Regions from separate parts of the Hominibacterium faecale genome, predicted to be linked through region 1. Evidence: riboswitches for the same ligand, from Rfam matches in the RefSeq annotation. Region 1 holds a riboswitch; the other holds the start of a gene.

Region 1 (4,132 bases):
TCTTTGCAACGGTATTGAGCGAAGCCACTGCACCGTTCACATCTCTTCCGTGCATCGGGTTTGCTCCCGGCGCCAGCGGTTCTCCATATTTTCTGCCGTCCGGTGTGTTCCCGGTCTTTTTCCCATACATGACATTGGAAGTGATGGTCAATGCTGACAGCGTATGTCTGGCATCTCTGTACATCGGATGCTTTTTCAGCTCTGCGGAAAAATGCTTAACAATTTCAATGGCAATATCGTCGACTGCATCGTCGTCATTTCCGTATTTGGGGAAATCCCCTTCTACTTCAAAATCAACGGCAACGCCCTGTTCATTGCGAACCGGGCGGACTTTTGCAAATTTAATCGCAGAAAGCGAATCCGCTGCACAGGAAAGTCCTGCGATGCCGAAAGCCGTCAGCCTTTCAACGTGGGTATCATGCAGGGCCATCTGGCTTGCTTCATAGGCGTATTTATCATGCATATAATGGATCACATTCATAGTATCCACATAGAGCTCGGCAACATAAGCAAGTACTTTCTTATAGCTGAGCATAACTTCGTTGAAATCCAAAACATCGTCGTATTCAAGAGGCTTGATTTTGGGGATGACCAGATCGCCCGTCAGCTCGTCCACGCCGCCGTTGATGGCATAGAGCAGGGATTTGATCACATTGGCCCGGGCGCCGAAAAACTGCATCTGCTTGCCCACGCTCATGGCGGAAACGCAGCAGGAAATGGCATAATCGTCGCCGTAAACAGGGCGCATCACGTCATCGTTTTCATACTGGATGGAATCGGTCTCAATACTCATCTTGGTACAGTAGCGCTTGAAATTTTCCGGAAGATTCTGGCTCCAGAGCACGGTCAGATTGGGCTCCGGCGCTGTACCGAGGTTTTTCAGGGTATGGAGATAACGGAAGGAGTTTTTCGTAACCAGCGTTGTTCCCTTTACGCTCATACCTCCGATGGCTTCCGTTACCCAGGTAGGATCGCCTCCAAAGAGTTCGTTGTATTCGGGGGTTCTCAGATGGCGCACCAAGCGCAGCTTAATGACAAACTGATCGATCAATTCCTGGGCTTCTTTTTCCGTCAGCGTCCCCCGCTCCAGATCGCGCTGGATATAGATATCCAGGAAGGTGGACGTTCTTCCCAAAGAAGTGGCCGCTCCGTTGTTCTCCTTAACACCGGCCAGGTATCCCAGGTACACAAACTGTACGGCCTCACGAGCGTCGGCCGCAGGCTGGCTCAGGTCGATTCCATACTTTGCAGCCATGGCCTTAACTTCTTTCAGTGCGCGCACCTGCTCGCGGAGCTCTTCCCGGATACGGATCAGCTCATCGGTCATCGGACCGTCGGCCATCTCAATATCCTGCTGTTTCTGCTCGATCAGATAATCGATGCCGTAGAGCGCAATTCTCCTGTAATCGCCGATGATCCGGCCTCTTCCATAGGCATCGGGAAGGCCGGTCAAAAGGCCGTTATGTCTTGCAACCTTGGTTCGATTGGGATAAGCATCGAACACACCTTCATTGTGGGTTTTACGGAATTCATGAAAACGCCGTTTGATTTCCGGATTCATTTCATATCCGTACTGCTCCAGGGCGGATTCAGCCATACGGATACCGCCGTAGAGGTTGATCATGCGTTTGAGAGGAGCATCTGTCTGAAGTCCTACGATCACTTCGTTTTCCTGATCAATGTATCCCGGCTTAAAGTTATCGATACCGGAAACTACGTCAGTTTCTACATCATAAATACCATGTTCGATCTCTTCCAGCAACAGCTCTTTGCATCTGTTCCAGACTTTTTCCGTTCGTGCGGTGGGTCCTTCCAAAAAAGAGTCGTCGCCGCTGTAGGGCGTTACGTTTTTTTGAATAAAATTCCTTACATCGATCACGTGTCTCCAGTTTCCGCTATTAAATCCTTCCCATTCTTTGCGCATGTTATCTTTCCCTCCATATAATCGATCAAAATAGAAAAAGCCGCACCATCCGGGCTTTTTCTTAGCCCAGACGGTCGGCTTTAGTTCACGATCATACTCCATGTGGTTTTTTCCACTTCCGTCAGTCATATGACTTTTTGAATATACTATATCTTGGGGGTTATTGTCAAGAAATTTTATGTGAATATTGTTCAAAATTTCCTACGGCTGCGGCTGCTCAAAGTTTTCTGAGCCAAGCAAACGCTTCATCTTCGGCCATTGGTTTGGCAAACAGGAATCCTTGGATCAAATCAATTCCGCATTGGCTGACAAAGCGTTCTTGTTCCTCTGTCTCTACGCCTTCCGCTAATACCTGCATCCCCATTTCGTGGAAAATTCTTGTAATACTTCTGACCATCATCGCGGACTTTTTACTATTCATGGCAGCCCAAATCAGGCTTTTATCCAATTTTACCGTATCCAGAGGCATGGTCATAACAGATACAATATTGGAATAGCCTGTCCCGAAATCATCCAGCTCCATGCGTACACCTTTTTTCTGCATACGCTCTGCGAACTCACTGACGCATTTAGTGTTTTCCAGCAAAATGCTTTCGGTTATCTCTATTTTGATCTTGTTAAAAGGAGTACCGCTGCTGGTTATAATTCCCTCCACCCGGTCCGCCAAATCTATCTGTGAGAACATATGCCCGGAAAAATTCACATGGACCCCTTCAAAATTAGGGTTTACTTCTGATATTCGATTGATGAACCGGCATGTCTTTTGTAAAACCTGATAGGTGATATCGACAATGATCCCCGTATCCTCTGCAATGGGAATAAATTCGTTGGGATACAAAGGACCAAGAGGCGAATTGGGAATTCGCAAGAGGGATTCGGCAACCACATATTGTCCGGTATGATTAGATATGATCGGCTGATAAAAAACAGAAAAGGTGTTTGCTTCCAGGTTTTTCTCTAAAATAGTGATAATCTGTGATCGCCTGCGCACTGCTTTCAGCATCTCCTGACCGCAGTAATACGCGCCTGCCCGCTTGCTGTCTTTTGCCTTGGCTACTGCATATTCAATGCCATTGATTAAATCTTCGACAACCTTTGCGCTTTGAGGATAGCGTACGATACCGATGGCTGCCGGAATGACACAGCTGTTTTCGTCTACTGACCAGGGTTCCTGCATACGGGCGGTCAGGCTCTCTACAATCTTTTTTATGTCTTGATCGCTTGTCCCTTGACAGAGCAGAGCAAATTCATCTCCTCCGTAACGATATAAACAATGCGGTTGCGCTCTTTTAATTAAAAAGTTTCCAATTTCACGTAGAAATCGATCCCCTGTATGCTGGCCGTATGTATCGTTGACGCGGCGAAAGTCCCTCAGCGAGAGTACAATGAGGGTAAAATTTCGCGATTTTCTCGTCTGCAATTCCAGCATTTTGAGGAATTCCTGCCTGTTGGGCAATCCGGTTAAATAATCGGTGGAATTCTGTTTGTTCTGCAAATACAAATAGATGATCAGCAGCGCGCAGGTGGCGGCGGATCCGGACAAAATGACGGTGGGATAAAGCTGCTGAACAATGATGACCAGCACTGCGATAATGGGAAAGGTGGCCAGAATTTTTCTAATAATGGGGTCCACCTGTTTTGTTCTGACAAAAGCGACGGTGATCGCTGCCAGGCAGTAAATGTAGAAGATCAGGTAAGTGGTTATGATCAGGGGTCCCTGGAAATATGCGCCGGATGCGTCGATGTGGAACAGCTCTTTGCAGAAGGGGTTGATCAACACCAGCACCAAGTAGAAAATTCCTGGAATAGATGTCCATTTCATGATTTTAAGGGCGTTTCCCTGGCCTTCGAAGACTGTTGCGATGGTATAGAAAAAGTAAGCCATTCCCATCAGAGGAGTGGCGATGAAATAGATGGTCGTCACAAGCCAGGTCAAAAGATTGATGGAGTGCTCCGGGTATGAAAGCATTGCGGTCGATAAAATGTTAAAGCCGATCGCGCAAAAAGTCGCTGCGAAACAAAAGTAGAACAAGCGGTTTTTCAGCGATGGGACCAAGCTGCTTTTTCGGGAATAGAACCAAATGATAAGCAAGTATACGAGTGAAATACATTCTGCTGCAATATTCCAATGCATTGGGCACCTCTTTTACCTCTTTTGATATGGATTTACGGAGCAACTGCACCAACAAAAAAAACTTCTAGAATAAT
Region 2 (4,132 bases), on a different contig from region 1:
GGAAGAAGCTCCGGCAGCAGAGGAAAAGACCGAAGAATAAGCTTGACTTAATGAAGGATTGTCGTATATGCGGCGATCCTTTTTTTATGGCAGAAAAGATGGGGCCGGGAGCAAATCAAATCATCGTGATCCGTGCCTGGCAGCCTTCCTAGCGATGATTTTAGGCCTTTTTTTCTGCCAATCCACCTAAAAACAGCAGGAAACTATCGCTTTTTAAGCTTTTTGTCTTTCGTCACGATGAAAAATCATCGTAAAGTTAGGCCAAAACGAGTTCCAGCGATAATTTTGCTTTTCGGCCTTTATGAATCCGGGCCCGAAGGGTCCGCTCCCTGCATTGTAATTCCGCCCAATCCCTGCTATAATAAAGTACACTGAAAAAACGAGAGGAACAACCTATGATGGAACATATAAACTGGTATCCGGGACACATGAAAAAGACCCGGGAGCTGATCCAGGAAAATCTGAAGCTGGTGGATGCGGTGGTGGAAGTGATCGATGCACGCATCCCGGTTTCCAGCAGAAATCCCATTATCGACGAACTGGTGAGAAATAAGAAGCGCATCATCATTCTCAACAAGAGCGATCTGTCGGACAGCGAGGCCAATCAGGAATGGGAGCAATACTTTCGGAAAAGAGGCAGTCAGGTCCTGACGATGAACTGTATGAAGGGCGGTGGGGCGGCACAGCTTTTAAAGCTGCTGTCCCGGCTGCAGGATGAGAAAAACGCCGGCCAGGTCAGGCAGCGGCCGTACCGGCTGATGATCGTGGGCGTGCCCAATGTGGGCAAGTCGTCTCTCATCAATCGTTTGACCGGAAAAAAGAGCGCCCAGACAGGGGACAGGCCGGGGGTGACCAAAGGCAAGCAATGGCTCAACCTTCCGGGCAATATGCAGCTTTTGGACACGCCAGGGATCCTCTGGCCCAAGTTTGAGGATCCGAAAGCAGGCCTTAATCTGGCTTTCTGCGGTTCGATCAAGGACGAAATCCTCGATGTGGCTACCCTGGCCCTGGAGCTGATTGCCGTCCTTCAAAACGGCTATGCGGAACTTCTGGCACAGCGCTACAAGCTGGACGGAGTAGAAGAGACCCCGATTCAGACCATGGAAGCGATAGCGCTCAAACGGGGCTGCATTCTCCCTGGGAAAAAGATCGATTACGAACGAATCGCCAAAGTGGTGCTGGATGAGTTTCGCGCAGGAACGATCGGAAAGATCACATTGGAAAGGGTACCCCATGAATAAGCAGGAAAAAGAGATGCTTTTGGCCCGGCGGCTTGTGGAAATGAAGCAGTTTGACAAGGAGCTATGCGGAAAAGACGTGATGTTTATCGCTGGCGTGGACGAAGTGGGCAGAGGGCCCCTGGCCGGTCCGGTGGTGGCGGCCTGTGCGGTGCTCCCGGAGGATTTTGATGTGCCGGGTATCGACGATTCCAAAAAGTTGACGGAAAAAAAGCGGGAAGCCTTGTATCCTCTGATTAAAGAAAAAGCTCTGGCCTATGGAATCGGTATGGCGGATCATATGCGGATCGATGAGATCAATATTCTTGAGGCCACAAAGGAAGCGATGATTCAGGCGGTGGAGGAGGCCTCCCGTATGCTGAAAGAGAGGGCGGGGGCCGGGATTGAGCATATCCTCTTTGATGCCATGATCATCAAGTCCATTCCAATTCCCCAAACCTCCGTCATAAAAGGAGACAGTAAGAGCTTGTCCATTGCAGCGGCCTCGGTTTTGGCCAAGGTCACTCGGGACCGGATGATGGTGGAAATGGCGCAGCGTTACCCGGGATACAGTTTTGAAAAAAATAAAGGTTACGGAACAAAAGCCCATTATGAAGGCTTGCGGCAGCAAGGCCCGTGCCCGATCCACAGGCGGACGTTTTTAAAAAACTTCTTAAAATAAAGCTTGATTCTCCATAAGGGAGATGCTATTATTTATTTGTTATACGACTGACGGAACAAGTGGAATGGACCACGTGGAGTATAATGTATATGATGAGCCGACCGTCTGGGCATTTGTCCGGATTGCCAGGCTCTTTTTGCGTATATGGAGAGCTTCTGTGCCATTGAAAAAGGCAAGAGAATCGGCCCCAGTTATAACTGTTTGTAAACGTTGATTGAAAAGGAGAAATGAAATGGAAATCAAAAGTGATATTCAGATCGCTCAGGAAACAGAGATGAAAAACATCAAAGAGATTGCAGATGCTGCCGGTCTTGACCAGAAGTACATTGAGCTGTATGGAAACTATAAAGCCAAGGTAGACTATAATTTGCTGGAGGAAAAAAAGGATGGCCCAGACGGCAAGGTGATCTTGGTGACCGCCATTTCTCCCACACCGGCCGGCGAAGGTAAGACGACGACAACCGTCGGCCTTGCCGATGCGCTGAAGAAGATTGACAAGAAGGTGTTGGTGGCGCTGAGAGAGCCGTCTCTGGGCCCGGTATTCGGCGTAAAAGGCGGAGCTGCGGGCGGCGGATACGCGCAAGTGGTTCCCATGGAGGACATCAATCTCCATTTTACCGGAGATATGCACGCCATCGGCGCTGCAAATAACCTTTTGGCCGCAATGCTGGACAACCATATTCAGCAGGGAAATTCGCTGGGAATTGACCCAAGGAAGATCACCTGGAAACGGTGCGTGGACATGAACGACCGTCAGCTGCGTTTTGTGGTGGACGGCTTGGGCGGAAAAGCCAACGGAACGCCACGGGAGGACGGCTTCGACATCACCGTTGCCAGCGAAATCATGGCTATTCTCTGCCTTTCCAGCGATATTGAAGACTTGAAGAACCGAGTGGCCAACATTATTGTCGGCTATACATATGACGACCAGCCGGTAACAGCCGGACAGTTGAAGGCCCAGGGAGCATTGGCAGCTCTTTTAAAGGATGCCCTCAAGCCCAATCTGGTACAGACTTTGGAGCATACTCCGGCCTTTATCCACGGCGGTCCTTTTGCCAATATCGCCCACGGCTGCAACTCGATCATGGCTACCCGCATGGCGATGAAGATGGCGGACTACGTGGTAACGGAAGCCGGATTCGGGGCTGATCTGGGCGCGGAAAAGTTCCTGGATATTAAATGCCGCATGGCGGGCATTAAACCATCGGCAGTTGTGGTAGTAGCTACGGTACGGGCATTAAAACATCACGGCGGCGTAGCCAAGGGCGATCTGGGACAGGAAAATCTGGACGCCTTGGAAAAAGGCCTGCCCAATCTTCTCCAGCATGTGGAAAACATCACCCAGGTCTACGGACTTCCGGCTGTTGTGGCGATCAACCGATTCCCGACGGACACTGAAGCTGAATTAAAGCTGGTGGAAGCCAAATGCAAAGAGCTGGGCGTTCATGTAGCTCTCAGCGAAGTGTGGGGAAAAGGCGGCGAAGGCGGTATTGCTCTGGCAAAAGAGGTAGTGCGTCTCTGCGATGAACCGAACACGTTCAGCCAATCCTATCAGCTTGACCTGTCCATTGAAGAAAAGATTCGTGCCATCGCCACTAAGATTTATCGGGCCGATGACATCAATATTCTTCCGGCTGCCAGAAAACAGATGGACCAGCTGGAGAAGCTGGGCTTTGGAAACCTGCCCATCTGCGTTGCCAAAACTCAGTACAGTTTTTCTGATGATCCCGCCTTGCTGGGAGCACCAAGAGGCTTTACACTGACCGTGCGCAATTTGAAAGTATCTGCGGGAGCAGGATTTATTGTGGCGCTGACCGGGGATATTATGACAATGCCGGGGCTGCCCAAAGTTCCTGCTGCGGAGAAGATCGATGTGGATAAGAGCGGAAAGATCACCGGTTTGTTCTAAGACGTTTTTTGGAAGACCCCAGGGCGGGAGCATATTGCTTCAGCCCTGGGGTCTTGTTATATAGCGGGTGGGAATGACCAATTTCCAGGCAGCTCCGGAAAAACTTTTGTGAAAATCCGCACATTTTTCGTAAAGTTGTGGGTTTGAGGGGCTTCGTCCTGAGAAAAAGAAGGACTGACTCCCAAACGTTTGATTTAAGGAGGCTCAATCGTTGAAAGAAGCGTAAGTTTTTCGTGATTTTAAAAATCTTTTCCTCAAGAGCCTTATCTGGCAAGCCGCCGCTTGGAAAAGAGCATCATCCCTTCCAAAGCCACAGCCCGGCCG

The links. A riboswitch is a leader RNA that binds a small molecule or an ion and turns the genes downstream of it on or off. The one in region 1 is predicted to bind ZMP and ZTP.
Region 2: it holds a riboswitch for ZMP and ZTP, as region 1 does, so the genes downstream of both, LG211_RS18485 (formate--tetrahydrofolate ligase) here and pflB (formate C-acetyltransferase) in region 1, are expected to answer to the same signal.

What each region holds. Positions count from the first base shown of each region.
Region 1 is NZ_JAJAGH010000006.1:333,630-337,761, forward strand. Features, by position in the region: gene pflB (formate C-acetyltransferase) at 1-1,924, opposite strand, end outside; ZMP/ZTP riboswitch at 1,982-2,063, opposite strand; gene LG211_RS09435 (EAL domain-containing protein) at 2,142-4,058, opposite strand.
Region 2 is NZ_JAJAGH010000017.1:56,203-60,334, reverse strand. Features, by position in the region: gene ylqF (ribosome biogenesis GTPase YlqF) at 396-1,241, shown strand; gene LG211_RS18490 (ribonuclease HII) at 1,234-1,899, shown strand; ZMP/ZTP riboswitch at 1,933-2,017, shown strand; gene LG211_RS18485 (formate--tetrahydrofolate ligase) at 2,132-3,808, shown strand.